Regions from separate parts of the Mesorhizobium sp. Pch-S genome, predicted to be linked through region 3. Evidence: riboswitches for the same ligand, from Rfam matches in the RefSeq annotation. Region 3 holds a riboswitch; each other region holds the start of a gene.
The links. A riboswitch is a leader RNA that binds a small molecule or an ion and turns the genes downstream of it on or off. The one in region 3 is predicted to bind cobalamin.
Positions count from the first base shown of each region.

Region 1: another riboswitch for cobalamin. It lies ahead of bluB (5,6-dimethylbenzimidazole synthase); the one in region 3 lies ahead of C1M53_RS24050 (CbtB-domain containing protein).
Region 2: another riboswitch for cobalamin. It lies ahead of C1M53_RS11350 (ABC transporter ATP-binding protein); the one in region 3 lies ahead of C1M53_RS24050 (CbtB-domain containing protein).
Region 4: another riboswitch for cobalamin. It lies ahead of C1M53_RS23255 (aromatic ring-hydroxylating dioxygenase subunit alpha); the one in region 3 lies ahead of C1M53_RS24050 (CbtB-domain containing protein).

Region 1 is NZ_CP029562.1:334,149-341,761, forward strand. It holds gene C1M53_RS01520 (MAPEG family protein) at 1-187, opposite strand, end outside; gene C1M53_RS01525 (helix-turn-helix domain-containing protein) at 265-639, shown strand; gene C1M53_RS01530 (DUF2277 domain-containing protein) at 699-986, opposite strand; gene C1M53_RS01535 (exodeoxyribonuclease VII small subunit) at 1,061-1,315, opposite strand; gene C1M53_RS01540 (histone deacetylase family protein) at 1,319-2,245, opposite strand; cobalamin riboswitch at 2,359-2,547, shown strand; gene bluB (5,6-dimethylbenzimidazole synthase) at 2,593-3,330, shown strand; gene C1M53_RS01550 (TetR/AcrR family transcriptional regulator) at 3,335-3,949, opposite strand; gene C1M53_RS01555 (MFS transporter) at 4,107-5,327, shown strand; gene C1M53_RS01560 (MFS transporter) at 5,536-6,744, shown strand; gene ribB (3,4-dihydroxy-2-butanone-4-phosphate synthase) at 6,769-7,613, opposite strand, start outside.
Region 2 is NZ_CP029562.1:2,472,215-2,479,827, reverse strand. It holds gene C1M53_RS11355 (ABC transporter substrate-binding protein) at 1-790, opposite strand, end outside; gene C1M53_RS11350 (ABC transporter ATP-binding protein) at 812-1,696, opposite strand; cobalamin riboswitch at 1,770-1,976, opposite strand; gene zigA (zinc metallochaperone GTPase ZigA) at 2,123-3,340, opposite strand; gene C1M53_RS11340 (NAD(P)H-dependent oxidoreductase) at 3,562-4,164, opposite strand; gene C1M53_RS11335 (helix-turn-helix domain-containing protein) at 4,243-4,848, shown strand; gene C1M53_RS11330 (LysE family translocator) at 4,873-5,595, opposite strand; gene C1M53_RS11325 (SDR family oxidoreductase) at 5,703-6,443, shown strand; gene C1M53_RS11320 (LysR family transcriptional regulator) at 6,397-7,317, opposite strand; gene C1M53_RS11315 (Lrp/AsnC family transcriptional regulator) at 7,355-7,613, opposite strand, start outside.
Region 3 is NZ_CP029562.1:5,144,680-5,152,292, reverse strand. It holds gene C1M53_RS24080 (tyrosine phosphatase family protein) at 1-321, opposite strand, end outside; gene cobD (threonine-phosphate decarboxylase CobD) at 318-1,373, opposite strand; gene cbiB (adenosylcobinamide-phosphate synthase CbiB) at 1,372-2,334, shown strand; gene cobO (cob(I)yrinic acid a,c-diamide adenosyltransferase) at 2,338-2,946, opposite strand; gene cobU (bifunctional adenosylcobinamide kinase/adenosylcobinamide-phosphate guanylyltransferase) at 2,948-3,457, opposite strand; gene C1M53_RS24055 (CbtA family protein) at 3,450-4,226, opposite strand; gene C1M53_RS24050 (CbtB-domain containing protein) at 4,244-4,423, opposite strand; cobalamin riboswitch at 4,457-4,650, opposite strand; gene C1M53_RS24045 (MFS transporter) at 4,729-5,928, opposite strand; gene C1M53_RS24040 (MFS transporter) at 6,086-7,315, opposite strand.
Region 4 is NZ_CP029562.1:4,963,159-4,970,771, forward strand. It holds gene fdhA (formaldehyde dehydrogenase, glutathione-independent) at 1-983, opposite strand, end outside; gene C1M53_RS23240 (aromatic ring-hydroxylating dioxygenase subunit alpha) at 1,021-2,250, opposite strand; gene C1M53_RS23245 (hypothetical protein) at 2,305-2,583, opposite strand; gene C1M53_RS23250 (hybrid-cluster NAD(P)-dependent oxidoreductase) at 2,580-3,680, opposite strand; gene C1M53_RS23255 (aromatic ring-hydroxylating dioxygenase subunit alpha) at 3,691-4,938, opposite strand; cobalamin riboswitch at 5,053-5,258, opposite strand; gene metH (methionine synthase) at 5,326-7,613, opposite strand, start outside.

The DNA of each region.
Region 1 (7,613 bases), 1.8 Mb from region 3:
GCACGATCAGAGCCAGAGGCACATATTCAGTGAAATTGCCCTGCGCCCGAATGCGCCGCATCAGCGTCGGGTCTTCACCGAAGCCAAGACGCACGCCGACCTTCTTGCGGCGCAAGCTGACCGCAATGCTCAGGGCGACCAGCGAAAGAGCCGCCAATGCAGCAACGATGGACGTAACCGGAAGCATTTCCCCCTCCAATGAGCGTTTTCGCAAGCTAACCATTTTTTACTTGCAAAATGCAAGTTAGAAAATCATGCTGCGTCATGACCAAGTTCCGCACCGGCTGTCCCATTGCCTCGGCGCTCGACATCGTCGGCGACAAGTGGTCGCTCGTGATCATCCGCTCGATGGTGGTGGGAGCGACCAGCTATTCCGACTTCCTGGCGATGGCCGAGAAGATCGCCACGAACATACTGGCCGAGCGGTTGAGCCGTCTGGAGGGTGCCGGCCTGATCCGACAGACAAAGGCGCGACAAGGTGCGACCCGTGGCGCCTACGCGCTGACTGCCAAAGGTGCGGCACTCATTCCAGCCCTTCAGGCGCTCGCACGGTGGGGTCAAGAAGAATTGTCCGAGCGCTGGACACCGCCGGAACGGTTCTACGCTGCCCGGCCCGGGGATTTCGACAAGCCGAAGTAGATCACATCGGTGTCGTGATGCGCACTGCGGCAGCCTGTCCGATGGGCGCGATCATGGCATTACTGGGCAGGTACCGGCTTGGGCCCAAACCGCTCGGCCGACTTGGCGCGGGCTTTTGCCGCCACTTCCTCGCGATTGCGCGGTGGCTGTGTGGTCTCAAGGACGACAAGCAGGTCGTGCGCTGCATTGGCAATGCTCCGCACCGCGTGGTCGAAGGCTTCCTTGTTGCGCATGGAAGGCTTGTTGGAGCCGCTGATCTTGCGCACGAACTGCAGCGCCGCCTCGTGAATTTCGGTATCCGTCGCCGGCGGTTCGAAGTTGAAGAGCGGCTTGATGTTACGACACATGGATATCTCCCTTTGATATGCCCGGTGTTGTCCCTGCCCCGTTTGAGCGGAATGCGCTCGGTATTCCGCCCTAACTATTGTTCCCCGTCCAGTGGTTCGGTGCCGACAGGCTTGCCGTCGCGGGCGAGCCTGATCTTCTCCACCTTGTCCTCGGCAGCCTTGAGCAGGCGATCGCAATGCGCCTTGAGCGCCTCGCCCCGTTCATAGATACGGATAGACTGGTCGAGCGGCACGTCGCCGCGTTCGAGATCGTCGACGATCTTCTCCAGCGCATCCAGCGCCTGCTCGAAGCTCATCGCCTTGACGTCCTGGTTCGCTTCCTCAGCCATGGCTCATCCTTTCATCAGGCGGCCGACATGCGCTGCGACCGAAAATGCCAATCCGTGCAGGTCGTAGCCGCCTTCCAGCAAGCTGACCAGCCTGTTTGAACTATGACGGCGGGCGCGATCCATCAACTGCCCGGTCGCCCAGTCGAAATCATCCTCGACAAGGTTGATCTCGGCCAACGGGTCGCGATGGTGCGCATCGAAACCGGCCGAGATGATGACGAGGTCCGGGGCGAAGGAATCGATCGCCGGCAGGACACGCGTGTTGAATGCCTCACGAAAGATATCGCTGCCCGTCGCCGGCGCCAGCGGCGCGTTGACGATGTTGCCGGCACCGGTCTCGTTTCTGGCACCGGTGCCCGGATAAAGCGGCATCTGATGCGTCGAGCAATACAGCACTGACGGGTCGTCCCAGAAGATGTCCTGCGTGCCGTTGCCGTGATGCACGTCCCAGTCGACGATGGCGACACGCTCGACGCCGTGTTTTTCCTGCGCGTAGCGAGCGGCGATCGCGGCCGTGTTGAACAGGCAGAAACCCATGGCGGTGGTTTTCTCGGCATGGTGGCCCGGCGGACGCGCGGCCACGAAGACATTGTCCGCTTTGCCGGTGAAAACGTCGTCCACGGCGGCATTGGCGGCGCCAATGGCGGTCAGCGCCGCCTGCCAGGTTTTCGGACTCGCCACCGTGTCGGAATCGATGACGGCGATGCCGTCTGACGGGATCGCCTTGCGCACGCGCTCGACGAAATCCTTCGGATGACAATAGAGGACAGTCGACTCGTCGCCCATCGGCGCTTCTTGCCGGTCGAGCGCGGCAAAGGCCTCGTCATCCAATATCCGTTCGATGGCGCGCAGCCGGTCCGGCCGCTCCGGATGACCGGTGGGCGTGATGTGTTCCAGGAAAATCGGATGGGTGTAGAGACGGGTCGTCATGGGGGCACCTTATCAGCAATGGAGATGATGGCCACGCGACAGGTGACAGCCTGTTGGGGAAAAGGCGTCATCCGACGTCGAGATCAGGGCTGTCTTTGCTCGCAAACTCAGCTAGTTTCGCCGCACTGTCAGGTGCCTGCCGCGAGGCGGGAGAATCGGGAACACGGTGAAAATCCGTGGCGTGCCCAACGCTGTAAGGGGGACCGCTCGGCAAAAGCCACTGTCCGTGAAAACGGACGGGAAGGCGCCGACAAGCGGGACGAACCCGAGCCAGAAGACCGGCCAGGCAGGAATGGTCATCCGCATGGACGGGCTGATGACGTTGTTTCGATCGCAAGGGAAACGCGATGAACGCCGTCCGCAATCACACATGTCGTTCCTTCGGAGATTTTGGCTTCGGAGATATTGAGCGAGAAGCCATCTATCGCGCCATCTTCACACGCCGCGACGTGCGCAGCCATTTCCGGCCCGATCCGATCGACGACGCGGTGCTTTCCCGCCTGCTCATGGCCGCGCACCACGCGCCGTCCGTAGGCTTCATGCAACCCTGGAACTTCATTGTCATCCGCGACCAGAAACGGCGCGCGGCGGTGCGCGATCTTTTCCTGACAGCCCGATCCCAAGAACTGCCGCATATTGCGGAGGATCGGCAGGCGCTCTACCGCAAGCTCAAGCTCGAAGGCATCTGCGAAAGCCCACTCAATCTCTGCATCACCTGCGATCGCTCGCGCAGCGAGAACTCGCCGCTCGGGCGCTGGCACAATTCGCAAATGGATCTCTTCAGCACGGTATGCGCGGTACAGAATTTCTGGCTGGCAGCACGGGCCGAAGGGATCGGCGTCGGCTGGGTGAGCATCCTGAACGCCGATGCGCTCAAAGACCTGCTCGACATCCCCGATCATGTCGTGCCGGTCGCCTATCTTTGTGTCGGGCACGTCTCCGAATTCGCCAGCCAACCTGACCTCGAACGCAATGGCTGGGGCTCGCGCCTGCCGCTCTCCGACCTCGTCATGAGCGAGACCTATGCCGGCGTCGGCGAGGATGCGCTGAAAGCCGCGGCCAACGCGATCGCAAACAGAGGGTGAGAAGTCAGACGGCAGTCTTGCCGTCCACCAGCAAACCTTCCATGAGCGCGCGAAACGCGTTGACCGCCTTTGTCGAGATGGCGGCAGGATCATCGGAGTTTGCAATCCACTGCGCAGCATAGAGCGAGGCGCCGCTGATCAGCCGTGCCATCGCTTCGGGATCGATGTCGCGGCGGATAACCCCCTCTTCCTTCAGCGCTGCAAGGTTCCTGGTTATCGACAGGATACAGGCATTGGCGTTTGGCCATTGCGCCGGATCACCAAGGACAGCGGGCCCATCACATAGCACGATGCGCTGGACTTCCGGATCCAGCGCCATTTCGACATAGCCGATGTTCTCGTCCATGAAGCCCTGCCAACGCGTCTCGGCCTTGGCAGAGACAGCATTGAGACGCGCCGCCATTTCGCAATCGATCTGGGCGATCACGGCTTCGAACAACCCCTTCTTGTCACCGAAATGATGATACAGCGCGCCGCGCGTCAGCCCCGCGTCCGCGGTGAAATCATCCATCGACGCATTCGCATAGCCAACTGTCGCAAAGGCCCGTCGCGCGGAAGAAATCAGCTTCGCACGCGTCTCGGCGATCATCTCGCTGCGGGGTTTATGGGCTGTCCTCATTGGTTCTTTCCCTTGCCGCTTCTGCTTTTTACATACGCCGCGTATATTTTTCACATACTCGGCGTATATTAATTGACATACGTGGCGTATGCAATTATCTCATTCGCATACGCCACGTATGTAAGTGGCGCACCCTCAAATTTCCAGGAGTGCTCCCATGCGCAATCCTTATGGTGAAATCTTCAGAGTCCCCGGAGCCAAGGGCTTCGCAGCCGCCGCCTTCTTTGCACGGTTGCCTATCGCCATGGCTCCCATCGGTATTGTCGCGATGCTGTCCCAGGCGCGCGGCGAGTACTGGCTGGCCGGCGCCGTATCGGCCACCTTCGCCTTGACCAACGCGTTTGCCGCCCCGCAGATCTCGCGATGGATCGACCGGCTCGGCCAGACCGCCGTGGCCGCCCCGACCACGATCATCTCGGTCATCGCCTTCCTCACACTGCTCGCGGCCACCCATTATGACTGGCCAAGCTGGACCCTGTTCGTCTCGGCGTTCCTGGCCGCGGCGATGCCCAGCGTGCCGGCCATGGTGCGTGCGCGCTGGACGGAAAAATTCCGCGATCGTCCTGAGCTCAACACGGCCTTTGCCTTCGAGTCGGTCGCCGATGAACTGGTCTATATTGCCGGCGCCTCGCTTTCGGTGGGCCTCAGCGTGGCGCTGTTCCCGGAAGCCGGCATGCTGGCGAGCACGCTTCTGCTGGCTTTCGGCATGGCTGCCTTCATCCTGCAACGGTCGAGCGAGCCCAAGGTCCGGCAGCCGGAGCATGGCAGCAGCGGTTCTGCTATCATGCTGCGTCCCGTTCAGATCATCACGCTGGCCCTCATTTTCGTCGGCGCGATCTTCGCCACGGCCGAGGTCAGCTCGGTGGCCATCACCAAGGAGCTCGGCCAGCCCACCGCCGCCAGCCTGGTCATCGGCGTCTATGCCGCGGGTTCCTTCGTCGTCGGCCTTGTCGTCGGTGCGCTGAACCTCCAGGCTCCGAAACAGCGCCTGCTCGCTCTTTCGATTGCCGTCGTCGCCTTGACCACCTTGCCATTGCTCGTCGCCAACACGGTTCCCTTGCTGGCGCTCGCAGTCTTCGTCAGCGGCGTGGCGATCTCGCCGACCTTCATCATGGCCTTTGGCCTGATCGAACGGCGCGTGCCTGAAGCCATGCTGACCGAGGGCATCACCTGGGTGATGACCGGCATCGGCATCGGCATGGCACTGGGGGCGTTCGTGGCCGGCTGGGTGGTCGACAACTACGGAGCACAGAACGGTTTCTGGGTTTCCGTGGCGGCCGGAACGATCTCCTTCGTGATCGTCCTTCTCGGTCAGAAGACACTCGCCGGCGAGGCGGACAGCGAATTATCGCAGGTTGCCCCGCAAGCAGCGAAATGATGTTCGCGTTTCCCGAAACACGATCCCCACAGGACCAACGAGCCGCCTTCCCAGGCGGCTCGACTGTCTTTGAAATCTCAACTAGAGCGTTTCCGGTTTTTACGGAAACGCGGAGACGCTCTAAGTTTTTGTTTTCGCCGCATTTTTGTAACGCCAAGTGATTCCACTTGGCTACAAAATGCTCTATCTCCGAGCCCCGGGGACTTTGATGCGCAATCCATACAGTGAAATTTTCCAGGCGCCCGGCGCCAAGGCGTTTTCCGCGGCGGGCTTCCTGGCCCGCATGCCGCTTTCGATGATCACGCTCGGCATCGTGACGATGTTGTCAGAAACCCATGGCGAATACTGGCTTGCGGGCGCGGTCTCGGCCACCTTTGCGCTGGCGAGCGGCCTGATCGCACCTCAAGTGTCGCGCCTCGTCGACCGACACGGCCAGCGTCGCGTTCTTGTGCCCGCAACGCTGATCGCCGTGTCGGCCCTTATCAGCCTGATGGTGGCGACGCATCTGAAGGCGCCTAACTGGACTCTGTTCCTGTTTGCCATTCTCAGTGGCGCCATGCCGAGCTTCAGTTCTTTCGTGCGGGCGCGCTGGACCGAACTCTATCGCGGCACCGCGAAACTGCACACGGCTTTTGCTTTCGAATCCGTGGTCGATGAAGCCGTCTTCATGGTTGGCCCGATTCTCGCCGTGGGACTGAGCGTCACCGTGTTCCCGGAAGCCGGGCCGCTGGCAGCCACCATCTTTCTCATCATCGGCAGCCTGCTGTTTGCCGCACAGCGATCAACTGAGCCGCCGATCCATGTACAGGAGCACAGCGGCGGTCACTCCGTCATCCGCCTCGGCTCGCTACAGGTCATCGTCGTGACGCTGGCGTCGATCGGCGCGATCTTCGGCACGGCGGAAGTGGCTGCCGTCGCCTTCGCGGAGGCGCAAGGCAACAAGGCGGCCGCCAGCCTTGCACTTTCGGCCTACGCGGCAGGGTCGCTTATCGCCGGCCTCGCCTTCGGCATGCTGAAACTCAAGCTGCCGCTCGCGCGGCAGCTGCTGATCATGATCGCGCTGGCGGCCCTGACCACCTGGCCGCTGCTGATCGTCGGCAGCATCCCGATGCTTTGTCTGGTGCTGTTCGTCGCAGGCGTCGCGGTTTCGCCAACCATCATCACCGCGATGGCGCTGGTCGAAAAACTCGTACCCTCTTCCAAGCTCACCGAAGGCATGACCTGGGCGATCACCAGCATCGGCATCGGCCTGGCCGCGGGCTCGTCGGCTGCCGGCTGGGTGATCGACAACTACGGTGCGACCAGCGGCTTCCTGGTTTCGATTACGGCCGGTGTCGTCGCCTTCATTGTCGCGCTGGCCGGGCAAGGCATTCTGCAACGATCCGTGCGCGGCACGAATGCGCCGGCAATGGCCTGAACGGTTTCGTTTCCTGGAATTGCTCTAGAGAATTTCGGTCTTGGCGATACGGATGCCGAAACCTTCAAGGCCGACATAGTGCCGCTCGCGCGAGGCGATCAGGTTGATCGAAGAGATGCCGAGATCCTTGAGGATCTGCGCGCCAAGTCCGATTTCGCGCCATTCGTTCTCGCGCCGGCGCGCTTCCTCATGATCCTCGCGGTCGCTGCCGCCCTGCCGGTTGCGGCCGCCATGGCTGCCGACGCCGGTGGACCCTTCGCGCAGATAGACGATGACGCCGCGCTTGCGCTCTCCAAGCGTCTTCATGATGTCATCGAGCACGGTACGGGTGCCGAACACGTCCGTCGTGACGTCTTCCAGATGCAGCCGCACCGGCACTTCCTCGCCGTCGCGGATATCGCCGTAGACGATCGCCAGATGATGCATCGCTTCCCAAGGCAGCGAATAAGCGATTGCCGTCGCCTTGCCGCCGGGCGTGTCGATGTCGGAGCAGGCAACACGCTCGACCAGCGTTTCCTTGCGCTGGCGGTAGGCGATGAGGTCCGCCACCGAAACCTGCTTGAGCCCGTGCTCCTCGGCGAAGGCCGCCACTTCGGGGCCCCGCTTGACGGTGCCGTCGTCGTTGACCAGTTCGGAAATGACGCCGACCGGTGGCAGGCCGGCCAGCCTGCAGAGATCGACGGCGGCCTCCGTATGGCCGGAGCGCATCAGCACGCCGCCTTCGCGCGCGATGAGCGGAAAGATGTGGCCAGGGCGCACGAAATCGCTGCCGGCGACATTGCCGTTGGCAAGATTGCGCACGGTCAAGGTGCGGTCCTCGGCGGAAATGCCGGTAGTCGTGCCGTGCTTGAAGTCGACGCTGACCGTGA
Region 2 (7,613 bases), 2.7 Mb from region 3:
GCTTCCGGTAGCCGGCGTCATCCTGGTAGTCGAGCAGCACCAGGAATTCGGGGTTGCGGGTAGCGACGGTTTCCCAGTCCGTGTTGCCCCAGTTGGTGGGCAGGTCGTCCATGATGTTCCTGCCGCCGGCCGCCTCGATCATTGCCGTGGGGATCGCGAATTTGCCGGCAGTGAAAGGTTTGTCCTCGCCGGAATCGTAGAGGAACACACGTGTGCCGCTGCGGCTGCCGACCTTGGCGGTGATGGCGGCGAGCCTTTCCTTCCATCCGGCAACCAGTGCGTGGGCCTCGCTCTCCTTGCCGAAGATCTTGCCGAGCTTCTCAACGTCGCCGTACAGCAGATCCATCGAAGCCGCCGGCCGGTTCTTGTCGAGGTGGACGCAGCTTTCGCTGAGCACCAGCGTCTTGATCCCGTGTGGCGCCAGCGTGTCGGGCGTCACGTCGCCGCCGGGCTTCATGCCGTAGTACCAGCCGGCAAAGAAGAAGTCGGGCTCGACCGCCAGCAGGTTCTCCAGCGTCGGATATTTGGGTGCGAGTTCCGGGATCGAGCCTTGCGCCTTCTTGAAGGCGTCGTCGACCTTGTACCAGCCGGTGATGCCGGTCAGGCCGACGATCTCCGGTTGCAGGCCGAGCGCAAAGGCCATTTCCGACATGTTGAGATCGTTGATCACCGCGCGTTTCGGGGCGGCGTCGAAAGTCACCGGAATGCCGCAGCTGTCGACGGTGACCGGGAAGGCAAAGGCAGCAGACGAAAGAAGCGTGGCGGCAAGGCAGAAAGCGAGGCGTTTCATGGCGGCTCCGGATGGATCGGTTCAGCGGGAAAGGCGTATCGGCACGTCGAAGACCGTCAGTTCGCGATCCTGTTCGTCCGGATGAGGCAGTCTGAGCACGTCGATGCCAAAGACCTCGCGCACCAGCTCTGCCGTGAGCGTTTCGCGCGGCGTGCCGAGCGCGACGAGGCGCGCCCTGCTCATTACGGCAACGTGGGTGGCGAAGGGTGCAACCAGCGGCAGATCGTGCAGCACCGTGACGACTGCGATGCCCAACCTGGCGACGAACTCCAGCAATTCGCCGCGGGCGCGCGGGTCGAGATGGTTTGTCGGCTCGTCAAGGAACAGCACGTGCGGCTGCTGCGCGATCGCCCGCGCCAGCTGCGCGCGTTGGCGCTCGCCACCGGAAAGCGAGCCCATGCGGCGGTCGCGCAGGGCAAGCAGGCCGGTTCGCTCCAGCGCGTCGATCACGACATTGCGGTCGTCGCTGCGACGACGAAGTCCGGCATGGGGGATACGGCCGAGCCCGACATAGTCGTGGACAGCTAGCTGGGCATCCGGCTGATCGGATTGGCCGACCACGGCGATGCGGCGGGCCCGTTCCGCCATCGGCAGGCGGTCGAGCGGTTCGCCGTCGAGACTGACCATGCCGCCGACAGGTTTGAGCATGCCGCACAGCATGCGCATCAGCGTCGTCTTGCCGGCGCCGTTTGGACCGATGATGGCGAGCCTTTCGCCGGCGCGCACGTCGAGACCGACACTGTCGACCAGGGTGATGCCTTTTTCCGGCCGATAGCAAAGGTCGCGCGCCTGCAGGACAACAGCGCTCGTGAAAGCAGCTTCTGCGGCGCGTTGCGTTGCGCCGTCGAAAGGACGCGTCGCCCCATCACGCTGAAAAACGGCAAACCCTTCCAACTGATCCCTCATCGATCAGGTGCGGAAGGATGGCCAGAATGACGGGCTGTGCCGTCCTTGTAGCGTCCTCCCGGCACACCCCGTCCGGTCAACTCACTGCGATGGCAGGTCTCCTGGCTCGCGGATCGTTGCGCTGTCCTGCCTTCCCGGCACCTTGGCCAGTGGCGTTCTCGGACTTTGCTACCGCTTACAGTTGCGGGGGCAGCCACGGTCTGGGCCCTCGCGGGCTTCACCGTATTCCCTTTTCACCCCGGACCTTTCGATTCGAGGCACCATCGCCGGGGACCCTATTGTGACCGCTGCCGCCTGGCAATGGCGATTCGTGTCCGGGACCTGCGGTGGCGCGCCGCTCCTCTGGCGGAATGTAGCGGGCGCGCCGCGGGTGGCAGTCGCAGTCCTGGTGGCGGCCCTTGAACAGGGAAATCAGCGATTTGACGATCATGCGGCCTGCCCGCTCCAGCTCGGAAACGGGTCCGGAAGATCGCGCCACAGCTGCGGCGCGAAGACGGGCTCATCGACCAGGCAGGCGTCGAGTTCGGCACGAATTCGGCTTTCGTCCATCGGGTCGCAGCCGATGAAGACCAGTTCCTGGCGGCGGTCGCCCCACATCGGATCGAAATAGGGTTGCATGGCTTCCCGCCATGCCGGGTTGTCGGGCCATCGCTTTCGGGGGACCGCTGCCCACCAGAGCCCGCGTTTGCCGGTCCGTACCAGAGCGCCGGCCTGGCTCAATTCCCCAACATGGTCGGGGCGTGTCGCCAGCCAGAAGAAACCCTTGGCGCGCACCACACCTGGCCATGGCCGCCCGACGAATGCCTGCAGCTTGAAGGGGTCGAACGGGCGGCGCTCGCGGTAGACGAAGGAACGGATGCCGTATTCCTCTGTCTCGGGGACGTGGTCCTTGAAGCCGTTCAGTTCCTTGAACCAGAGCGGATGCTGTTCGGCCTGCTCGAAATCGAAACGGCCTGTGTCGAGCACCTTGTCGAGCGGCACGCGGCTGAAATCCGTCTCGACGAGCTCGGCCTGCGGGTTGAGCGAACGGATGATCTTGCGGGCCAGGTCGAGATCCTTTGCGGGCGTATCGGAAACCTTGTTGAGCACGATGACATCGGCAAACTCGATCTGTTCGACCAGGAGATCGACGAGCACGCGTTCATCCGAAGCGCCGAGTGCCTCGCCGCGGTCGCGCAGGAAATCCGACGACGAATAATCTCGCAGCAGGTTCGCGGCATCGACGACCGTCACCATGGTGTCGAGACGGGAGACGTCGGCAAGGCTGTTGCCTGCTTCGTCGCGAAACTCGAAGGTCGAGGCAACCGGCAGAGGTTCCGAAATGCCTGTCGACTCGATCAGCAGGTAGTCGAACCTGTCCTGTTCGGCGAGCCGGCGCACTTCCGCAAGGAGGTCGTCACGCAACGTGCAGCAGATGCAGCCATTGGTCATCTCGACCAGTTGCTCATCGGTCCGGGACAGATTGGCACCCCCGTCGCGTACCAGCGCGGCGTCGATGTTGACCTCGCTCATGTCGTTGACGATGACGGCAACCCGGCGTCCGTCGCGATTGTGAAGGATGTGGTTGAGAAGTGTGGTCTTGCCGGCGCCCAGGAATCCGGAAAGGACGGTTACGGGAAGACGCCTTCGATTGTGCGTGGGCATGACTGCTTTCCAGAGGCTGTAGTGAGGTGAACCTGGAGTGGTCCGCCTTGGGAGGAGCGACCAAATTCGGGAAGAGGTCACCAACGAGATTGTTACGTTGTAACATAACAAAATCGAAAGGCAAGCTGCATGCGGTCAGGGAGAAAAACAGGTCCGTTTGCAAGGTCGACGGTCCTTGCCGCACGAGAGCTTCCTTCAGAGGTCTCGTGCGGCAGGGAGTTTTATGCCGCGGCGCGCTGCTGTTTCAGGAACAGCCGGTTGCCTATCGCATGAGCCTCGGCGGGAAGCTGCGTATGATCCTGCATTTCCGGGAAAAGCAGCAGTTCGGACGTCACCACCTTGGCGCCGCAATAATCAAAAATGCCGTGGTCGATCTGCGTCTTCATCGCACCGAAATAGCCGTGTCTGGCATAGGTGCGCTGGCTGGCCCCGCCGATCGCGACGAGATGCACGTTCAGCCGCTGCAGCTTCTTGGTCAGCTTGCCGCCCGGGGGCTCGTCATAGGCCCAGCCGTTCATGAACACACGGTCGATCCAGCCCTTGAGCAATCCAGGCATCGACCACCAGTAGACCGGATAGACCAGCACCAGCGTATCGGAACGGTCGATACGCGCCTGCTCTGCCGCAATGTCATCGGCAGCAGGCGCCTTGCCTTGAAAGGTGGCGATGTCACTTGCGTTGAAGCGGGGATCGAAGCCTTCGGCGGCCAGGTCGGCGATCTCGAAACTGTTGCCGGATGCGGCAACTCCTTCGGCGACGCTGGCTGCGATCTTGTGGGTGAGCGACTTGGCATCGGGATGCGCGACGACGATGAGCGCGTGCATGACGGGGCTCCCTGGAGGGTGTTGCGGAGAAGTGGATCAGCTTATATACTTTTAGTAAGTTACTTTTGGTATATAGCGATGTCAAGCGACCATGCGAACAATGCGCGCCCGCGCCGTCAGCGCCTGTTGCGCGAAGAACGACATCGACAGCTCCTCGATGTCGCCTGGCGCATTGCGCGTGAGGAAGGCACCGAGGCATTGACGCTCGGTCGGCTGTCTGAGCGGGCGGCGGTGACCAAACCTGTCGTCTACGATCATTTCGCTACACGTTCGGCTCTGCTGGCTGCGCTCTACCAGGAATTCGATGAGCGCCAGAACCTGGTCATCGATGCGGCGCTGGCGGCAAGCGAACCGACACTCGACGGCCGGGCCTCGGTGATCGCTTCGTCTTATGTCGATTGCGTGCTGGAGCAGGGTCGCGAGATCCCCGGCGTGGTGGCCGCCCTTGTCGGCACGCCGGAACTGGCGACCATGAAGCACGAGCATGAGGCTGCCTTCCTCGACAAGTGCCGGGCAGCTCTGGCGCCGTTTGCGAGCGGTGTTACCACGGCGCGCCTGTGCGGCATGCTGGGAGCGGCTTCCGGTCTGTCCGCGGCTGCCGCTTCGGGAGAGATCACCGCGGACGAGGCCCGCGACGAACTTCATCAGACCATCCTGGCCATGGTGGCGCGCAGCGCCGGGTGAACGCGCTTTCGCCTTCGAGAAACCCTATTGCCGCGTGGCAATGGTTGCCGCTGCGCCGCCCATCAGTACGGCCGCGCCGCGGTTCATCAGGCGCATGGCACGCGGCGACTTGAGCGCATGGCGCGCCTTGGCGCCGGCCAGAACGAAGGGCAGCTGCGCCAGCGTCAGGATCGCTGCGGTCAGCGCCACCAGCACGGAGACGTCCACGAGCGTGATCGCGTTCAGGTCGATGATGGTCGGCAGGATGGCGATATAGAACAGGATCGATTTCGGGTTGCCGAAGGTCACCAGCACGCCGGAGGCCAGCGCGCGCCACTGGTTGCCGGCGTCAGTTTGTGTGCCTTCGGTCCTGATGTCGAAATCGGCGGTCCAGTACTGGTAGGCCAGCCAGACCAGATAGGCGACACCCGCCCATTTGATGACGATCAGTGCGAGCGTGAAGCTCTCTGCAATATAGGCGAGGCCGGCCAGCACCGCGACGAGGTAGAGAACGTCGCCTATCACCATGCCGAGCGTCATCCACACCGCCTGCCGGTAGCCGCTTTTCATCGCCTGCGCGACGATGGCGACGATCTGCGGGCCGGGAATGGCGGCAGCGATCGCCAGCGCACCGGAATAAGCCAGGAACCCCGAAAGGGTCATCGTTTCGTCCTTGGTTGAGCGGAACAGGCCGCGCGCCGGCGCGGACGAGAACACCATATTGCGCTCTTGCATAAGCGCAATCGGTGCGAGGATGAATGCTGCCATCGGAGTTTCCGATGGAGACATTCGTACCTTCCCGTTTCCCTTTGCTTTCCTGCGAGCAGACAACTCCTCCAGGCCACCGAACGAAGGCTGGCCAAAGCGGAGATCTCATGGATACGACAACTGAAAACAAGGCCGAGCGCATCCTCATCGCCGGTGGCAGCTCCGGCATGGGGCTGGCGCTCGCGGGGTTGCTCCTGTCGGAGGGAGCCGAAGTAACGATCGTCGGGCGCTCGCAGGCAAGGCTGGATGCGGCGGGTGCGAGCCTGGGCAATCCTTCTTTGTTGCGCCTCGCCGTCGCCGACATTGCCAGGGAAGATGAGGTCAGCAGGCTTTTTGCCGATGCCGGCCGGTTGGATCACATCGTCTCGACCGCTGCCGACATCGGCGCCTCCTACCGGCTGCTGCCGGATCTCGACCTTGCCGAAGCGCGCCGGGTGGTCGATTCGAAGTTCTTCGGGCCGCTGCTGCTGGCCAAGCATGGCGTTCCGGTCTTGTCCCGGACAGGGTCGATCACCTTCACATCGGGCATCAACGCCTATCGGCCAGCGGCACGCGGCTCGGTGACAGCGGCCATGAACGGCGCGCTTGCTCCACTGGTGCGCGCGCTCGCCGTCGAACTCGGGCCGATCCGTGTCAATGCCGTCTCTCCAGGCTGGGTCGACACCCCTATCTGGCAGCAGGTCGCCGGCGACACCAGGGCGGCGACGCTCGATGCCATGGCCGCTCGCCTGCCGGTCGGCCGCATCGGCAGGCCGGAAGACATCGCCGACGCAATCCGTTTCCTGATGCGAAACGGCTTCGTCAGCGGGACGGTGTTGCACGCCGAAGGCGGGCATCGCCTGGTTTGAACTGCCGGCGCGAAGCTTCCAGGAAGAGACGAACCGCCGGCCGTTTGCCGCGCCGCCCATGCCAGATCATGGAAACGGGGACCAACGAGCTCTTGCCGGTCCATGGCAGGGTCACAATCCGCTCGTCGCCGGCCATAACGGCAACGCGCGGGATGAGCGCCAGTCCGGTACCTTCCGCCACGAGTTTCTGGATCGCCGCGATCGAGCCGAGTTCGACGGCGATGCGCGGTCGTGCCACATCCCGTGCGAAAGCGGTTTCGAACATCTGGCGGTAGACACATCCCCGCTCGGTCACCAGGAAGGGCTCGTCGCGCAGATCGTCGGCGGTCGCCGCGGCTTGCCCGGCGAGCCGGTGGCTGGCCGGCACGGCGACGACGAGCTCTTCTTCGGCGATCACTTCATGTTTGAGATCCGACGTTTCGGGTGGTTCGCCAAACGCGAAGGAAACATCGAGGGCGCCGCTCTTCAAGCCCGCGCGCAGCTCACCACTGCCGGCGCTCTTCAATTGCAACCGTACCGCCGGATTCTGGGCACCGAAATGCGCCAGCAGCGACGGCAGATAACTTGCGCAGAGCGTTTCCAGCCCGCCGATCGCCAGCGTGCCTGCCGCCGTGTTTGCGGCCGTTGCCACCGCGGCCCGCGCTTCATCGGTGCGGGCCAGAAGGTCGGGGGCGTGCTCGAGCAGGCGTTGACCCGCCTCGGTCAGTTTGAGCTTGCGTCCGATGCGGTCGAAAAGCGTGGCATTCAGATCGGCCTCCAGCGCCTGGATCTGTTCGCTCACGCTCGACTGGGCAAGGTGGATGCGCTCGGCCGCTCGCGTGATGTTGAGATCGGAAGCAACGGCGACGAATGTCTTCAGATGCTTGAGCTGCATGGTCTGTCCATGGTGCTGCCAAATTGAAGGTAACTGCTCAGGACGCCTCGGCCAGCATCGCGCGGCTGTCGAGATGGTTTTTCAGCACGGGGGCGACGGTGACGGTGGCGATGCCTGGAATGGCGACCATGCGTTCGCGCAATGCGCTCAGCGCAGCCAGGTCACGCCCCCGCACGCTCAACACCATGTCCATCGGCCCGGAGACATGATCGCAGCTCTCGACCTCCGGAAAGCCGGCGACCATCGGGATCAGCCGGCCGCAAGGGCGCCCGTCGGTGCGCACGAAAAAGAAAGCG
Region 3 (7,613 bases):
TTCCGGGGCGAGAGCAGCCGCAATGATGTAGGCCGAAGCCGTCGAGCGGCTGATGCCGGCATAGCAATTGACCACCAGCGGCCGCGACCGATTCCAGCCTTGCGCGAAACCAAGCAGCGCGCGCACATGCTCTTCGCCGGGCAGCGTCATGCCTTCCTGTGCCTCTGCGATGTCGTGCATGACGAGATGCAGATGATTTTCCGGCCGGATTGCCGCCGGACGCACCATGTCCGTACCGGCCGCCAGCAAAGACAGCAGTCGCTCGGCACCGGCACGATTGACCGTAGCCTCGACCTTGGAGAGCGGACAGACGATGATCATGCGCGTATCCTGTTTTGCGAACCATCGTGCTTTGCGGCCCAGCCGGCAAGAGCGGCGTCGAGCCGCTGCCACTCGTGTTCCGACCCGGGCAGGCCGGAACGCAGCGTATCCGGTCGCTCCACGAAATGGCGCAGCAGGATGCCCTGTCGGCCAAGTGCGCTGAACAGACGTCGAGCACCGCCGAAATCGAGGTAGCGGAACAACGACGTTCCACCCTTGATCGGCACGCCTTGACGCAGGAACAGCGCATCGAGCCGTGCGGCATCAGCGTTCAATTGCTGCCGCATCCGCTCCTGCCAGGCGATGTCAGTGAGCGCGCGAATTCCGTATTCCAGCGTTGGCCCTGCCACCGCCCAGGGACCGAGTTGACTGCCCAGTTGTGCAGCCGTTGCCCTGTCCGTCAAAGCGAACCCGAGCCGCACACCGGCCAGCCCGAAGAACTTGCCGAAGGAGCGCAGGACCACCAACCCACCCTGACCGGCGTCGGCAGCAAGACTTGCATCGCGCGGGCCAACGTCCATGAACGCCTCGTCGACCACCAGCAGACCGCCCTTGGCTTTCATGGCATCGGCGAGCCCGAGCAGCCGTTCGCGCGAAACGACGCGTCCATCCGGATTGTTGGGATTCACCAGGATGGCGACGTCCGCTTCGGCCAGGGCGTCGAAATCAGTGGTTTCGGCAACGACATGACCGGCGATGGCAGCCGCCCGGGCATGCTCGGCATAGGTCGGCGACAGCACCAGCGCGCGCCCCGCACTCACCAGTGAGGCGACGCGCGGCAACAGGATCTGTGTGCCCGGGCCTGCGACGACATGGGCTGCCGAAGGTGCGCCATAGGTCGTTGCGGCAACCGCCTGCAATTCGGCAAGCCGGGCAGCTTCCGGCAATCGGGTGAACGCTGTGGCGGGCGGATCGAAAAGCGGATAGGAGTGCGGATTGATCCCGGTCGAGAGATCGACAAACGGCTCCGGTGCGTCAGGAAACAGTGCCCGCGCCCGGCCGAGGCTTCCGCCGTGATCAACTGCCGCAATTGCCTCGCCTGGAAGCCTCATGTCCGCCCTGACCGCCTTTCTGTCGCTTTTGATCGAAGCTCGGCTCGGCTATCCGGACCGGCTGTTTCGCGCCATCGGTCATCCGGTGACGTGGATCGGCGCCCTGATATCCTGTCTCGATCGCAGGCTCAACAGCGCCGCCGACAGCGACGCGGCGCGTCGCATGGCCGGCCTGTTTGCGCTGCTGCTCATCGTTGCCGTGCCGGCGACGATCGCCCGGGTCGCGGAGTCTGCCCTGCTGGCCCTGCCATTCGGCATTGTCGCCGTCGCGCTGCTGGGAAGCTCGCTGCTGTCGCAGAAAAGCCTGGCAAGCCACGTCGAGGCAGTCGCTGATGCGCTTGACAGCGGCGGTCTCGCTGCCGGGCGAAAGGCGGTGTCGATGATCGTCGGCCGCGATCCGGAAAAGCTCGACGAAGCCGCTGTCGGACGGGCTGCCATCGAGAGCCTGGCAGAGAATTTTTCCGATGGCATTGTTGCCCCCGCCTTCTGGCTTGGCGTCGGCGGACTGGCCGGCGGCGTTGCCTACAAGGCCGCCAACACCGCAGATTCGATGATTGGCCACCGCACCGAGCGCCACGAGGCGTTCGGCTGGGCCTCCGCGCGCTTCGACGATCTCGTCAACCTGCCCGCCTCGCGGCTGACAGGCTTGCTGATCGTAGTCGCCGCGCTTTTCATAAAGGGCGCCGATCCGGCCGAAGCGTGGCGCGCCATGCGGCGCGACGCACGCCATCACCGCTCGCCCAATGCCGGCTGGCCGGAAGCAGCGATGGCCGGCGCCCTCGGCCTCGCGCTTGCCGGCCCGCGTTCTTATGGCGGAGTTCTGGTGGAAGGCCGCCATATGGGAGAAGGCGGCCGCACCGCTGTTACCAGCGCCGACATCCGCCAGGCACTCAGGCTTTACTGGACTGCGGACATGCTGCTCATCGCGCTGTTTGGCGCGCTGGCCCTGCTGATGTGGTGAGCCTTAAAACTCGATGCCCTGCTGGGCTTTCACGCCAGCGGAAAAATGGTGCTTCGTCGCGCCCATCTCGGTGACGAGATCGGCAGCTTCGGTGAGCGTCGGCTTGGCATTGCGCCCGGTAACGACGACATGCAGGTCTTCGCGCCGCTCCTTCAGTGCAGCCACGACCCGATCGACATCCAGATAGTCGTAGCGCAACGCGATGTTGAGCTCGTCCAGCACCAGCAGGCTGATGGACGGATCGGCTATCAGCTCCTCCACCTTCATCCAGGCGGCTTCCGCGGCGGCGACATCCCGCTTCAGATCCTGCGTTTCCCAGGTGAAGCCCTCGCCCATCGAATACCAGATCAGCTGATCCCCAAAGGCTTTGAAAGCGTCCTTCTCGCCGGTGTGCCACTTGCCCTTGATGAACTGCACCACTCCAACGCGCCGGCCGTAACCCAGCATGCGCAGCGCCAGCCCGAAGGCAGCGGTGGTCTTGCCCTTGCCGGGACCGGTATTGACGATGAGCAGGCCTTTCTCGATGGTTTTTTGCGCCACCTCGGCGTCCTGCACCGCCTTGCGCTTGGCCATCTTGGCGCGATGGCGCTCGGCTTCACTGTCGTCGATCATGTCATTTCACCCTGAGCGGCAGGCCGGCAACGGTCAGCACCACATCGTCGGCAACCGCCGCGACTTGCTGGTTGAGACGCCCGGCAGCGTCACGGAAGCGACGCGCCAGCGCATTGTCCGGCACGATGCCAAGGCCGACTTCATTGGACACCACGAACCATGGACCGCGCGGTTTCGATAACAGAGCTGTCAGTCTGGCGCATTCGGCCTCGACATCATGCTCGGCCAGCATGTGATTGGTGAGCCAGAGCGTAAGGCAATCGAGCAGCACCGGTCGCCCGTCCGGCAGGCGCGCCAGCAATCCGACAAGGTCGAGTGGTGCATCCGCCGTTTCCCAGCCTTCACCGCGTCGAGCACGATGATGCGCGATGCGTTCGCGCATTTCATCGTCATACGCCTGTGCGGTCGCGATATAGGTCCAGGGCGCCGGCAAAGCGGTAACCAGCTTTTCGGCATGCGCGCTCTTGCCGGAGCGCGCACCGCCGATGATGAAGGTCAGGCGATCAGGCAAAGCTGTCGCGAAGGCTCGAAGCCTGCCCGGTGAAGCGGCCACGCACGACGCCGACGACCGCTCCCAGAACAACCCAGAACACCAGGTTGGTCAGTGTGACCGCCACCACGAACTGGTGATGCAGGCCTTCCGGGATCGGCGTGTCATAGCTTGCCGGCTGCGGTGCGCCAACGACGTGCGGGGCGACGATCAGCACGATGGCGAGTACCGTGAGCGGCAGGGACCGGCGAAAAGCGATCAGCGCAAGGCCGATGGCCGTCGCGACGACGGTGGAAATCCACCAGGCCTGCCTGGGGATAAGATCGGCCGCAGGCATAGCCGGCAGTTCGGGCGGCAGCCCGAGGCCTGGCGCCAATGTAAACACGGCAAAACCCGCAAGTCCCCAGAACACGCCCTGGCGCCAATTGCCGATACCACCCGCGAATTCCGAGAAGGCAACAAGGATCAGCGCGAAGCCGATACCGGTGACGACATTGGAGAGCACGTTGAACGAGAACCGCTCGACACCGTCGGCGGGTGCCCAGCCTTCCTCTTCCTCCGCCGGAGCAGCTGCGGGAGCCGGCGCAGCCGAACTCATTGCATTGGTGCCCGCATCGGCAGCGGGAGCGACAGGCGCAGCCGTATGCTCATGGCCGCCGGCGGCCTGTTCATACACTTCCGCCTTCAGGATCAGCGGAACGGTGGCGTAGGCCTGCAGGCAGGCGAGAACGATGCCGGCCAAAAGGCCAGCGATCGCCGCGACGAACACGACGTTGCGAAAAACAGACATGGTGGGTTCCCCCTGGGTTAGTGGCAGGGGAACGCCATCGAGTGGCGGGCGTCGTGGGCAGCGTTGTGCACGGCCTCGATATGCGAGAAGCCGGTGAAGCCGATGACGAAGATGCCGAGCAGGCCAGCCATTGCCAGCTGCAGGAAGCGCGACTGCGAAGAGGTCGAAGCGCCGAGAGAAACGGAAGCGGTATTCATGGTCTGTCCTTTCGCCCTCCACCCGAGGGCATTACCGTCATTGCCGTCGCCGGCAGGTCTCCTGGCTTGCGGATCAGCGCCCTTCCCCACCTTCCCGAGGCGAACCTCAGTGGCATTGGAGAGGACTACCGCTCACAGTTGCGGGGGCAGCCACGGCTTCGGATGGTTTCCCCCTCCCCACCGTATTCCCTCTTGGTCCCGAAGGGACCGACGACGGCTGGAACTATAGAAAGAATCGTGGCGTCCGGCAAACCAAATTCCGCCATCGCCAGACGCATCAGCGTCATTGACGATCGGTTGGCGTCCTACATCGATTTCGGCAGATACAGCCAGGTAACAACGGCGCAGACAGCAGCAAGACAGCCAAGGGTGGCAAAAACCGATCCCAGGCCGAAGAAAGCCAGCACCAGCGAATAGACCAGGGGCGGCGTCAGCTCCGAGAAATCGAGATAGGTGCGGTAGACAGCGGCCATCTGTGGCCGCTCATAGGCGCGCACCGATCGCATGAACGCCGTGGAACCGATGGCATCGAGCGCGATGGTGAACAAGGCGCCGACCAGGAGCAGACCGGCGGTGGCTAGCGGAATCAGTTCGCCGATGGCGCCGGCAAGCCACAGCGACACCGCCATCCCGACAAAGGCCAGCGTCATTACGTTGCGCGCGCCGTAGCGCTTGCCTGCCCTGCCCCAGAAAATGGCAGCAAAGAGGAGAGCGTTGCCAGCCGAAACCAGCAGGCCGCCGGCGAGTTCACCTTGCCCGGTGATGACCATGAACAGCGGACCGTACACAAAGAACGTCGTCCAGTAGCAGGAACGGCCGAACGCGATGAGCCAGGCGAGCCGCAAACGAGGCTGGCTGACGAAGCGCCCGATATTGGCGAACGGATTGATGGGGCGGCTCTTGCCCGGCACGATCATCGGATTGTCGCCAAGCCGGTAGTACCAGAACAGCGCAAGCAGGCAGAGCGCGAAAACAGCCACGGCTCCGTGCGCGGCGTAGATGCCGTAACGCGTATAGAGGAAGATACCGAGCGTCGGGCCGCTGGTCCAGGCGATCATCGACCATGCCATGCGCAGCGACTCTGCCTGCATGAGGTCGGTCTTGCGGATATGATCCATGATGTAGAGGTTGAGCGTGATCGACAGCGCGCTTGCGCCCATCACCCTGCAGAGCATGCCGATAATCTGGCCCGGCAGCGAATGGGTGACGAAGAACAGCGAGCCGATCCCAAGCAGCAGCGCGCCGGCCGTGTAGACCCATCTGCGCGCGAAGCGATGGATCAGCATGGGCATGAACAACGTAACCGAAAGACCCAGCAGCGACACGATCGTATAGAGGATCGAGACCGTCTGCTCGTTCTTCAGGATCTCATAGGCCTGGATCGGGATGACCGAGGCGACCGTGGCACGCGCAGCGGATTCGATGGCGTAAAGCGAGGCAAAGGTGCGCGCATCCGCCGGCGGAACCGCCGGTAGCCAGATCGGATGGCGGACATGCGTGGACATGAATTCCCAACTAACGACTCGCAAAGGGAAACTTGCGTCGCCAATGGCCGGGCCGGTAGCAGGAAACCGACGTGCTCGCGCCGGATTGCGAAGCCGGCCAACCACTTTTCGTCGGCTGGCACAACGGCAGGCCCACGCATCAAGCCTGCGGGGTCGATCAGTTCGTTCTTCGCGAGGCGGGATCGACAAAAGCCACGACAACCGCGGCTGCCAGGGCCATCGCCGCGACGATCAGCATCGCGCTCAAAATCGTACCGACAGTTGCCGGTCGGTTGAGGAACTGCCCGGCAACAGCAACGATCAGTGCGGCCCCACCAATCGACATTGCCGCCGCCAATCCCGCGGCAGTGCCCGCCATGTCCTTGTGGCTGGACATGACGCCCATATTGGCAGCGGGCAATGTCAGCCCGTTGCCAAGGCCAATGAACATGCATGGGCCGAAGAAGGCCAACGGATGCGTCATATCGACCCCGTACAGGAGCAGGCCAAACAGGAGCCCGACACAGGTCAGCAAGCGAGCAGCGATGAGCAACGTGGCCCGGGGCACCTTTGAGCCGTAACGGCCGGTCAGAAAACTGCCACAGATAAAACCCGCGGGAACCATCCCCATGAACAGGCCAAGCGTCGCGCTCGATCCACCAACCGCCAGAGGTGCGCCGGCCAGGAAAATGTAGAGTATCCCTGACGAAGGCGCCATTACGAGTACGTACGCCCAGAAACCGGCGGAGCTCAGCAGCCGTGCATATGCGCCGAGATAGGTCCCGCCCCGCCTGACAGGAGAGGCTGTTTCGCTCAATTCTCGTTTCGATAAAGACAGGATAATTGCGCCAAAGGCCGCAAGAACGACAAAGATCGTTCGCCACCCCAGGAATTCATCCAGCGTCCCTCCCAGGGTAGGACCGAGCATGGGCGCCATGGCCCATGCCATCGCCGCATAGCCCACCCGGCTCGTCCCATCATGCCCGTCCGATGTTTCCCTGATGGCGACAAGAGCCACGCAAAAGCAGGCGGCAATCGAAGCTTGCATCGCGCGGAACACGAGGAAAACAACAATGTCGGGAGCAAACGCACAGCCGATCGAGGCCAGAATGAAGACAGAGAGCGAGACAAGTGCCACCGGTCTGCGCCCGAAGCGGTCCGACATTGCGCCGGAGACCAGCTCCACGAGCGCGGTCACAATCGCATACCCGGCGACCGCAAGGCTGATCAGTTCGAAGTCCACATCGAACTCCATCGCTATCTTGGGCAGTGACGGCGAAATGATGTTGACCGGCAACACCGAGAGTGCGGACAAAAGGACAAGAACGACAAATCGAGATTTCGAAATGCCGCCCGAGGTCTCTGCATCCGGCATACCCGAATCCGGGGGATGACGATCTTTCGTCATGATCGCTTCCTTGGTTTTGTGGTGGTCAGCAGATCGGACGTGGCCGCTCCGATCCGAGGGCAATAAAAAAGGCTCCGTCAGGAGCCCGTTTGCCGCGCATGGGTGCTTTCGCCGGATGGTTACACCATCCTGCCCATGCGCCTTCCTACCACGATAGCGATCATTTCAGCATTCATCGTTGCATTGCTAGACGGAGGCGGCAGTCTGGTCAACGCTTCGGAAGTCCATTGCTACACCCGGCCGCCCGGAAGAAGAGCCGCCAACCACTCTCGCTTAGCCCACATCCATGCTAGGCATT
Region 4 (7,613 bases), 180 kb from region 3:
TGCGCCTTGGCCCAGCCGAGTCCAAGACGCAGCGAGAGGCTGCCGTGCTTGGCAGCCGCGTCGACGGCACCTGGGTCTTCCGTCACATAGAGCCCGGGAATGCCGATCGAGCCGGCAGCACGGGTGATCTCCATCATTTGGTTCAGCACGATCGCCGGCTGCTCGCCGCCGCTATGGCCGCGGGCCTCGAAACCGACCGCGTCGATCGCGCAATCGACTTCGTTGGAGCCGGTGATTTCAGCGATCATGTCGCCCAGCCTGTCGCTTTTGGAAAGATCGACGGCTTCGAAACCCACCCTGGCGGCATGGGCAAGCCGCTCCTTGTTGAAGTCGCCGACCATGACCACGGCAGCACCCAGGATTCGCGCCGAAGCGGCCGCGGCGAGGCCAACCGGTCCGGCTCCGGCAACATAGACGATTGAGCCGACACCGGCGCCGGCGCGGACAGCGCCATGGAAGCCGGTCGGCAGGATATCGGACAGCATGGTCAGATCGCGGATCTTTTCCATCGCACGGTCGCGATCGGGGAACTTCAGCAGGTTGAAGTCGGCATAGGGCACCATGACGTAGCGGGCCTGACCACCGATCCAGCCGCCCATGTCGACATAGCCATACGCGCCGCCGGCGCGGGACGGATTCACGGTCAGGCACACGCCCGTGTCCTGTCCCTTGCAGCAGCGGCAACGTCCGCAGGCTACGTTGAAGGGCACGGAGACGATATCGCCGACCTCGAGCATTTCGACGTCGCTGCCTTTTTCGATCACCTCGCCGGTGATCTCGTGGCCGAGTACCAGGCCTGCCTCGGCCGTGGTGCGACCGCGAACCATGTGCTGATCGGACCCGCAGATGTTGGTCGAAACCACCTTGAGGATCACCGCATGCTCGATGCGCCGGCCATCCGGGGCTGCGAATTTGGGATCCTCGATGTCCTGGACTTCGACCCTGCCTGGGCCGAGATAGACCACGCCTCTGTTCCTGCTCATCCTATCCTCCCTGTTCGATTTCCAGCCGAGTCATTCGCTACGGACGGGCGATCTCCTCCAGATACCAGTTGATGTAGCGAAGCTCGTTGTTCTCCATCGGCGCGATCGGGCCGGGCACGAAATAGTGCGAGCGCACGCCGCGCGCGGTGTGCTCGATGATCTTCTTGTCCTCCTCGGTGGTGACCTTCCAGAGCCAGGTCAGCTTTTCCAGGTCGTAGTCACGGCCTTCCTCGGCGTCGCCACGCACGAGCCAGATCAGCTCCATCTCGCATGTATCGGCGGTCTTCGGAATGAAGCGGTAGATCATGCCATGATCGGGGTAGCAGACGAGGAAGGTGCTGCCGCCGAGATGGATCGAGGTGACGCCGCCGTCATACTCGCTGAACCGGCCCATCAGCGGCGCAATCGGCTTGCCGTCCTGGCTGCCGGTGGAGACGCCGTCATAGAGTGCATAGCGGAACGTGTGGATCGCCTCCTGACCCGCTGCCGAGTTCTGCCAGCGATCGCCGCTGACCACGTCGATACCCAGCGCGCAGGTCCGCGCCTCCATTGCCTGGTTGAGCTTCTCGATCATCTCGAGCGGCTGCTCCAGGGCATGGGTCTGGGAATATTCGGGATGAGCCGGTCCGCAATGATAACACTCGACGTAGTTTTCGACAGCCAGCTTCCAGTTGGCCTGCAGCGGATAGAGTTCGCGATGCGCCACCTTCGCTTCGCCCCAGCCATACTGGCCGCAACTGGTGCGCAGTGATTGCTCGATCGGATCGAAGTCGAGCGGCGTCTCGGCGAAGGAGATGAAGACGAGCCCGGACGCGACCCGAACGTGCAATTTCTTCAGCCCGTGTTCGTTGCGGTCGAAGTCCTTCGGCATCAGCCGCGCGGCGCGCAGCGAGCCGTCATTGCTGTAGGTCCAGGCGTGGTACGGGCAGACGAAGAAGCGTGCGTTGCCCTTCGGCTTGGTGCAGACCTCGGCGCCGCGATGCCGGCACACATTGAGCATCGCGTGGATCGCGCCATCGGCGGCACGTGTCAGGATGATCTGCTCGTCGCCCAGCCGGAACAGCTCGAAGTCGCCTGCATTGGGAATGACGCTCGCATGCGCCAGGCAATGCCAGTGCCGGCGAAACAGGCGTTCCATGTCGCGCTCGAAGATCGCGGGATCCATGTAGAACGGCCGGACCAGGCCATGACCCGGCCGGTGCGCTGCGATCAGGTCGCCGATCCTGTCATCGGCGGCGGATGTCTGTTGAAGATGCAAGATGCTCATCGCTGGCTGCTCATCATTGGCTTGGGAGGGCTGGCGTAGGGTTGGGTCTGATCTTCAAAGATTGGGAACGGGTCTGGGCCAGTCGTCCGAGCAGGCGACAGCCGCCAGAAGACTGCGAAGCACCGCAACGCCCGGGTGGAGTGACCCACGACGATCGATCAGCTCGATCTGTCGTTGCGCGGCAATCTCGAGACAGATGCCTGGCGGCACGGACATCAGCCAGTCGGCAAAGACTTCTTCCGGCGGCGGCAGCGGCGAGATCGCTGCCATCGTCTTGGCGTCGACCTTATGCGGTCGCGTCGCGACCATTTTTTCGTCGTCGCGGGTGGTCATGCCTCGATCTCCAGTGGAGTGAGCGGTTTCGAGCAGCAGGCGAGGATGTAGCCGTCAGCGATCTCCTCATCGAGGATGCCGCCGTTGTGGTTCATCTCCACGTTGCCCGAGACCTTCCGGACACGACAGGTGCCGCACAGGCCGAACTCGCAGGCCGCCGAGATGCGAACGCCGCTGGCACGCGCGGCCTGAAGCACTGTCTGACCGGGGACACAGTGCCCATCGACATCGGAACTGGCGAAGCGGACCGGGAGTGCCGCCTCGGCAGGTTGTGCAGGGTTCGCCTCCGCCGCTCCCGGTGATGGCACCTCCACTGGCGGAGCGCCGAAACTCTCCTGATGATAGTGGGCCATGTCGAAGCCGGTGGCTTCCAGCATGGTGCGCACGGCGCGCATGAACGGATCCGGTCCGCAGCAGAACACCTCGCGTTCGTGGAAGTCGGGTGACAAAAGCGGCAACCTGACGGCATCGATCCGTCCCATATGGCCGAACCAGCTTTCGCGGCTCGACCGCTCCTCGATCATGAAACCGAGCGACAGGCCGGGCATGTTGGCGCCGAGCAGCTCCAGTTCCTTGCGGAAGATGATCTCTTCCGGCCGCCGGGCGCAGTTGACGAAGGCGATGTCCGTCCATGGTGCGCAGTCGTTCAGCCAGCGCAGCATCGACATCATCGGCGTGATGCCGGAGCCCGCCGAAATGAAAAGATACTTCGCTGCGGCATGGTTGTGGTGCGAGAAATCGCCCGCCGGGCCGCGCGCCTTGATGCGCGACCCGCGCTTGAGATTGTCGAACATCCAACGCGTGCCGATGCTGCCGGCCTGCGCCTTGACGGTTATGGAGATCGAGAGCGGTCGCGACGGGGACGAGGCCAGCGTATAGGTGCGCATCAGCGGACCGTCGGCTGTCGGCAACTCCAGCGTGATGAACTGGCCCGGCTTGTAGCGGAACCAGGTCTGCGCATCCGAGCGGAAGGTGAAGGTCTTCACGTCAGGCGCTTCGTCGGTGATGCCGGCCACTTCCAGCACCTGCAGGCGATCGTCCCATGGCACCATCTCGTCGAGATGGCGATAGAGGTGGATGCTCGTAACGGCGTTCATTGGAGCGGCCTCAAGCGACGCTGCGCAGCGCTGGTCTTTCGCCCTCGGTGAGCCGGGGCTCCATGAAGCGCGCATACCATTCGACGAACTGGATCACGCCGCCTTCATGCAATTCGGAATACGGGCCCGGCTGGTAGGCCGGCGAGTTGATACCGAACGCGTTCTCCTCGACGATGCGGCGATCCTCGTCATTGGTCAGCGTCCAGACGTGGATCAGGTTCTGCAGGTCGTAGTCGACGCCTTCCACGGCATCCTTGTGCACCAGCCATTTGGTGGTCACCGCCGTCTCGGTGGCGCTGATCGGGAGAACGCGGAACGTCACCGCGTGATCGCCCAGTATGTGGTTCCAGGTCGTCGGATAGTGGTAGAGCATCAGGGTGCCGATGCGGTCGGTGGCGACACCGTCGGACAGGTTGCGCTGCACGGCGCGCTGGCCGGTCATGGTGTAGCTCACCGCATGTGGAAGCAGTGGCGCCCGTGTCGTGCGGTACTGACCGGCCGTATCGATGACGAAGCGCGAAGGCAGCCCGTCGGCTTCGCAGCGTGCCCAGTGTTCCAGCAACTCGGGGTCATCCTCGACACCGTTGACGCCGGTCACGGTCGGCGCTTCAGGGAAGGTCTTGCAGAGCTCCGGATGGTTACCCGCGCAATGGTAGCATTCGCGGTTGTTTTCCCAGACCAGCTTCCAGTTGCCCTTTTCGACGATCGTGCTTTCGAAGGCGATCTTGGCGTCGGCCAGGCGATGCGGCAGGAAGTAGGGCTCCATCATCTGGCGGAAGGGAGCGAAGTCCGCCGGCTGGTCGGCCAGGCAGACGAAGATGTAGCCGCCGGCGCTTTCGCAGGCGACCGGCTTCAGCCCGTAGTCGTTGCGGTCGAAGCCTTCGGCCATCTGCCGGGCGAACAGAAGCTTGCCGTCGAGGTCGTAGGTCCACTGATGGTAGGGGCAGACCAGACGGGCAGAGGTGCCTTTGTCGACGGTGCAGACGCGGCTGCCGCGATGGCGGCAGGAATTGTGGAAGGCGCGGATCTTGTTCTCGCGGTCACGCACCAGAACGATCGGGTAGGCGCCGATCTGGACGGTGAAGAAACTGCCCGGCTTGGCGATCTCGCAATCATGTCCGACGAACAGCCAGTCGCGGTACCAGATCAGCTCCATGTCGAGCTTGAAGAAATCCGGATCGGTGTAGAAGGGCTGTTCCAGCGAGAAGCCATCGCGCCTCGCGCGGATGAGCTTCAGCATTTCATGACGTGCGTCCATGTCCTGTCCTCGTCAAAGGACTGAACTGGTGGTGATGGAGGGTAGATGGCCATGTTGGACGGTCTTTGACCGGCGCACGGCTTTCTGCCTCTTGACCGCCCACCGCGATCAGTCGAGTTCCAAAAAGTCCAGGGCTGGTTTCCGGGCTCCGAAGCTGTCCTTGTGGACCGTCTCGACACCTTCCCAGGCTTTCGCCCAGTGGTCTGTCGTCGAGACAGAAGCTTCGCTACCGTTGCGGGGGCAGCGCCGGCGTCAAACCGGCTTCCCAATTATCCCTCCGGCGGGGTTCGCCGGAGAGCACCTTGAACGTGCCGATCTGATCACGGACGCCGCGCCGGTGCGATGACGAAAGCGACATCGGCGCAGTGCAAAGACGACAGGCCGGAATTACTCGGCGGCCTCGGCAAGAGGCGAGGGCACATAGTTGAGGATCGGCCCAAGCCAGCGCTCGACATCCGCGACACTCATGTCCTTGCGCCTGGCATAGTCCTCGACCTGGTCACGTTCGACCTTGGCGACGCCGAAATAATAGCTCTCGGGATGCGCGAGGTAGAGGCCGGAAACCGACGAGCCGGGCCACATCGCCATGCTCTCGGTCAGGCGCACCCCAATCCGCTCCTCCGCCTGCAGCAGATCGAACAACGTCACCTTCTCGGTATGGTCCGGTTGGGCCGGATAGCCGGGGGCCGGGCGGATGCCCTGGTAGGGCTCGCCGATCAGGTCGTCCGGCGCGAGGTTCTCGTCGGGTGCATAACCCCAATATTCCTTGCGCACCTTCTCGTGCAGGCGCTCGGCAAAGGCCTCGGCGAAACGGTCCGCCAGTGCCTTGACCAGGATCGAATTGTAATCGTCGTTGGCGCGCTCAAAGCGTTCGGCGATGGCCACTTCCTCGATGCCCGCCGTCACCACGAAACCACCGATATAGTCCGGCTTGCCGCTGTCCAGCGGTGCCACGAAATCCGAGAGCGCGACATTCGGTTTGCCGTCGCGCTTGCTCAGCTGCTGGCGCAGCGTGAAGAAGGTGGCGAGCTCGCTGTCCCGGGCCTCGTCGGCAAACAGCTGGATATCATCGCCTGTCGTGTTGGCGGGCCAGAAGCCGAGAATGGCTTTCGGCGCGAACCACTTCTCGTCGATGATCTTCTTCAGCATCGCCTGCGCGTCGTCGAACAATTGCCGCGCCGCCGGCCCCTGCTTTTCGTCCTCGAGGATCCTGGGATAGCGCCCCTTCAGTTCCCAGGTCTGGAAGAAGGGCGTCCAGTCGATGTAGCGGGCGAGTTCGGCCAGGTCCCAGCTTTCGAACACCCGGGTTCCAAGAAAAGACGGCTTCGGCGGCTGGTAAGCGGTCCAATCGACCTTGTGGGCGTTGGCGCGCGCCCTGGCCAGCGGCAGCCGTTGCTTTTCGCGTTCCGAGCGCTCATGCGCCTCTGTCACCTTGCGATACTCTGCCTGGATCGTCTCGACATATCCGGCCTTCATGTCGGGGGAGAGCAGGCTGGAAACGACGCCGACCGCGCGGCTGGCATCGGTGACATAGACGGCCTGTCCCTTCTGGTAGCGCGGATGGATCTTGACGGCGGTGTGGACGCGGCTGGTCGTTGCACCGCCGATCAGCAGCGGGATGTCGAAACCCTCGCGCTCCATCTCCGAGGCCATATGCACCATCTCGTCGAGCGACGGGGTGATCAGGCCGGAGAGGCCGATCACGTCGACCTTTTCGGTGCGCGCCGTCTCCAGGATCCTGGTTGCCGGCACCATGACGCCGAGATCGATGATCTCGTAATTGTTGCAGGCCAGGACCACGCCGACGATGTTCTTGCCGATGTCGTGCACGTCGCCCTTGACGGTGGCCATCAGGATCTTGCCGGCGCTCTGGCGTTCGCCATTGTCGATGCCGGCGGCGGCATTGGCGAGTTTCTCGGCCTCCATGTGCGGCAGCAATCCGGCGACGGCCTGTTTCATCACGCGGGCGGACTTCACCACCTGCGGCAGGAACATCTTGCCTGCGCCAAACAGGTCGCCGACGACATTCATGCCAGCCATCAAAGGGCCTTCGATGACATGCAGGGGGCGTTCGGCCTTCAGCCGGGCCTCGTCGGTGTCGGCATCAATGAACTCGGTGATGCCGTTGACCAGCGCATGCGAGATCCGCTGTTCGACTGGCCACTCGCGCCAGGCCAGGTCTTTTTCCTTGGCTTCCTTGCCGGCCGTACCCTTGTAGCGCTCGGCGATCTCCAGCATGCGCTCGGTCGCGGTGCCGCCCGCCTTGGGCTGGCGGTTGAGCACGACGTCCTCGCAGGCCTCGCGCAGTTCGGGATCGATCGATTCGTAGACGGCCAATTGCCCGGCATTGACGATGCCCATGTCCATGCCGCGCTGGATGGCGTGGTAGAGGAACACGGCGTGCATGGCCTCCCGCACAGGCTCGTTGCCGCGGAACGAGAAGGACAGGTTGGAGATGCCGCCGGAGATATGGACATGCGGCAGCGTTGCGATGATTTCTCCCGTCGCCTCGATGAAGTCGACGCCGTAATTGTCGTGCTCCTCGATGCCGGTGGCGACCGCGAAGACGTTCGGATCGAAGATGATGTCCTCCGGCGCGAAGCCGGCCTGTTCCGTGAGCAGTTTGTAGGCTCGTGTGCAGATCTCGACCTTGCGCGCCCGGGTGTCGGCCTGGC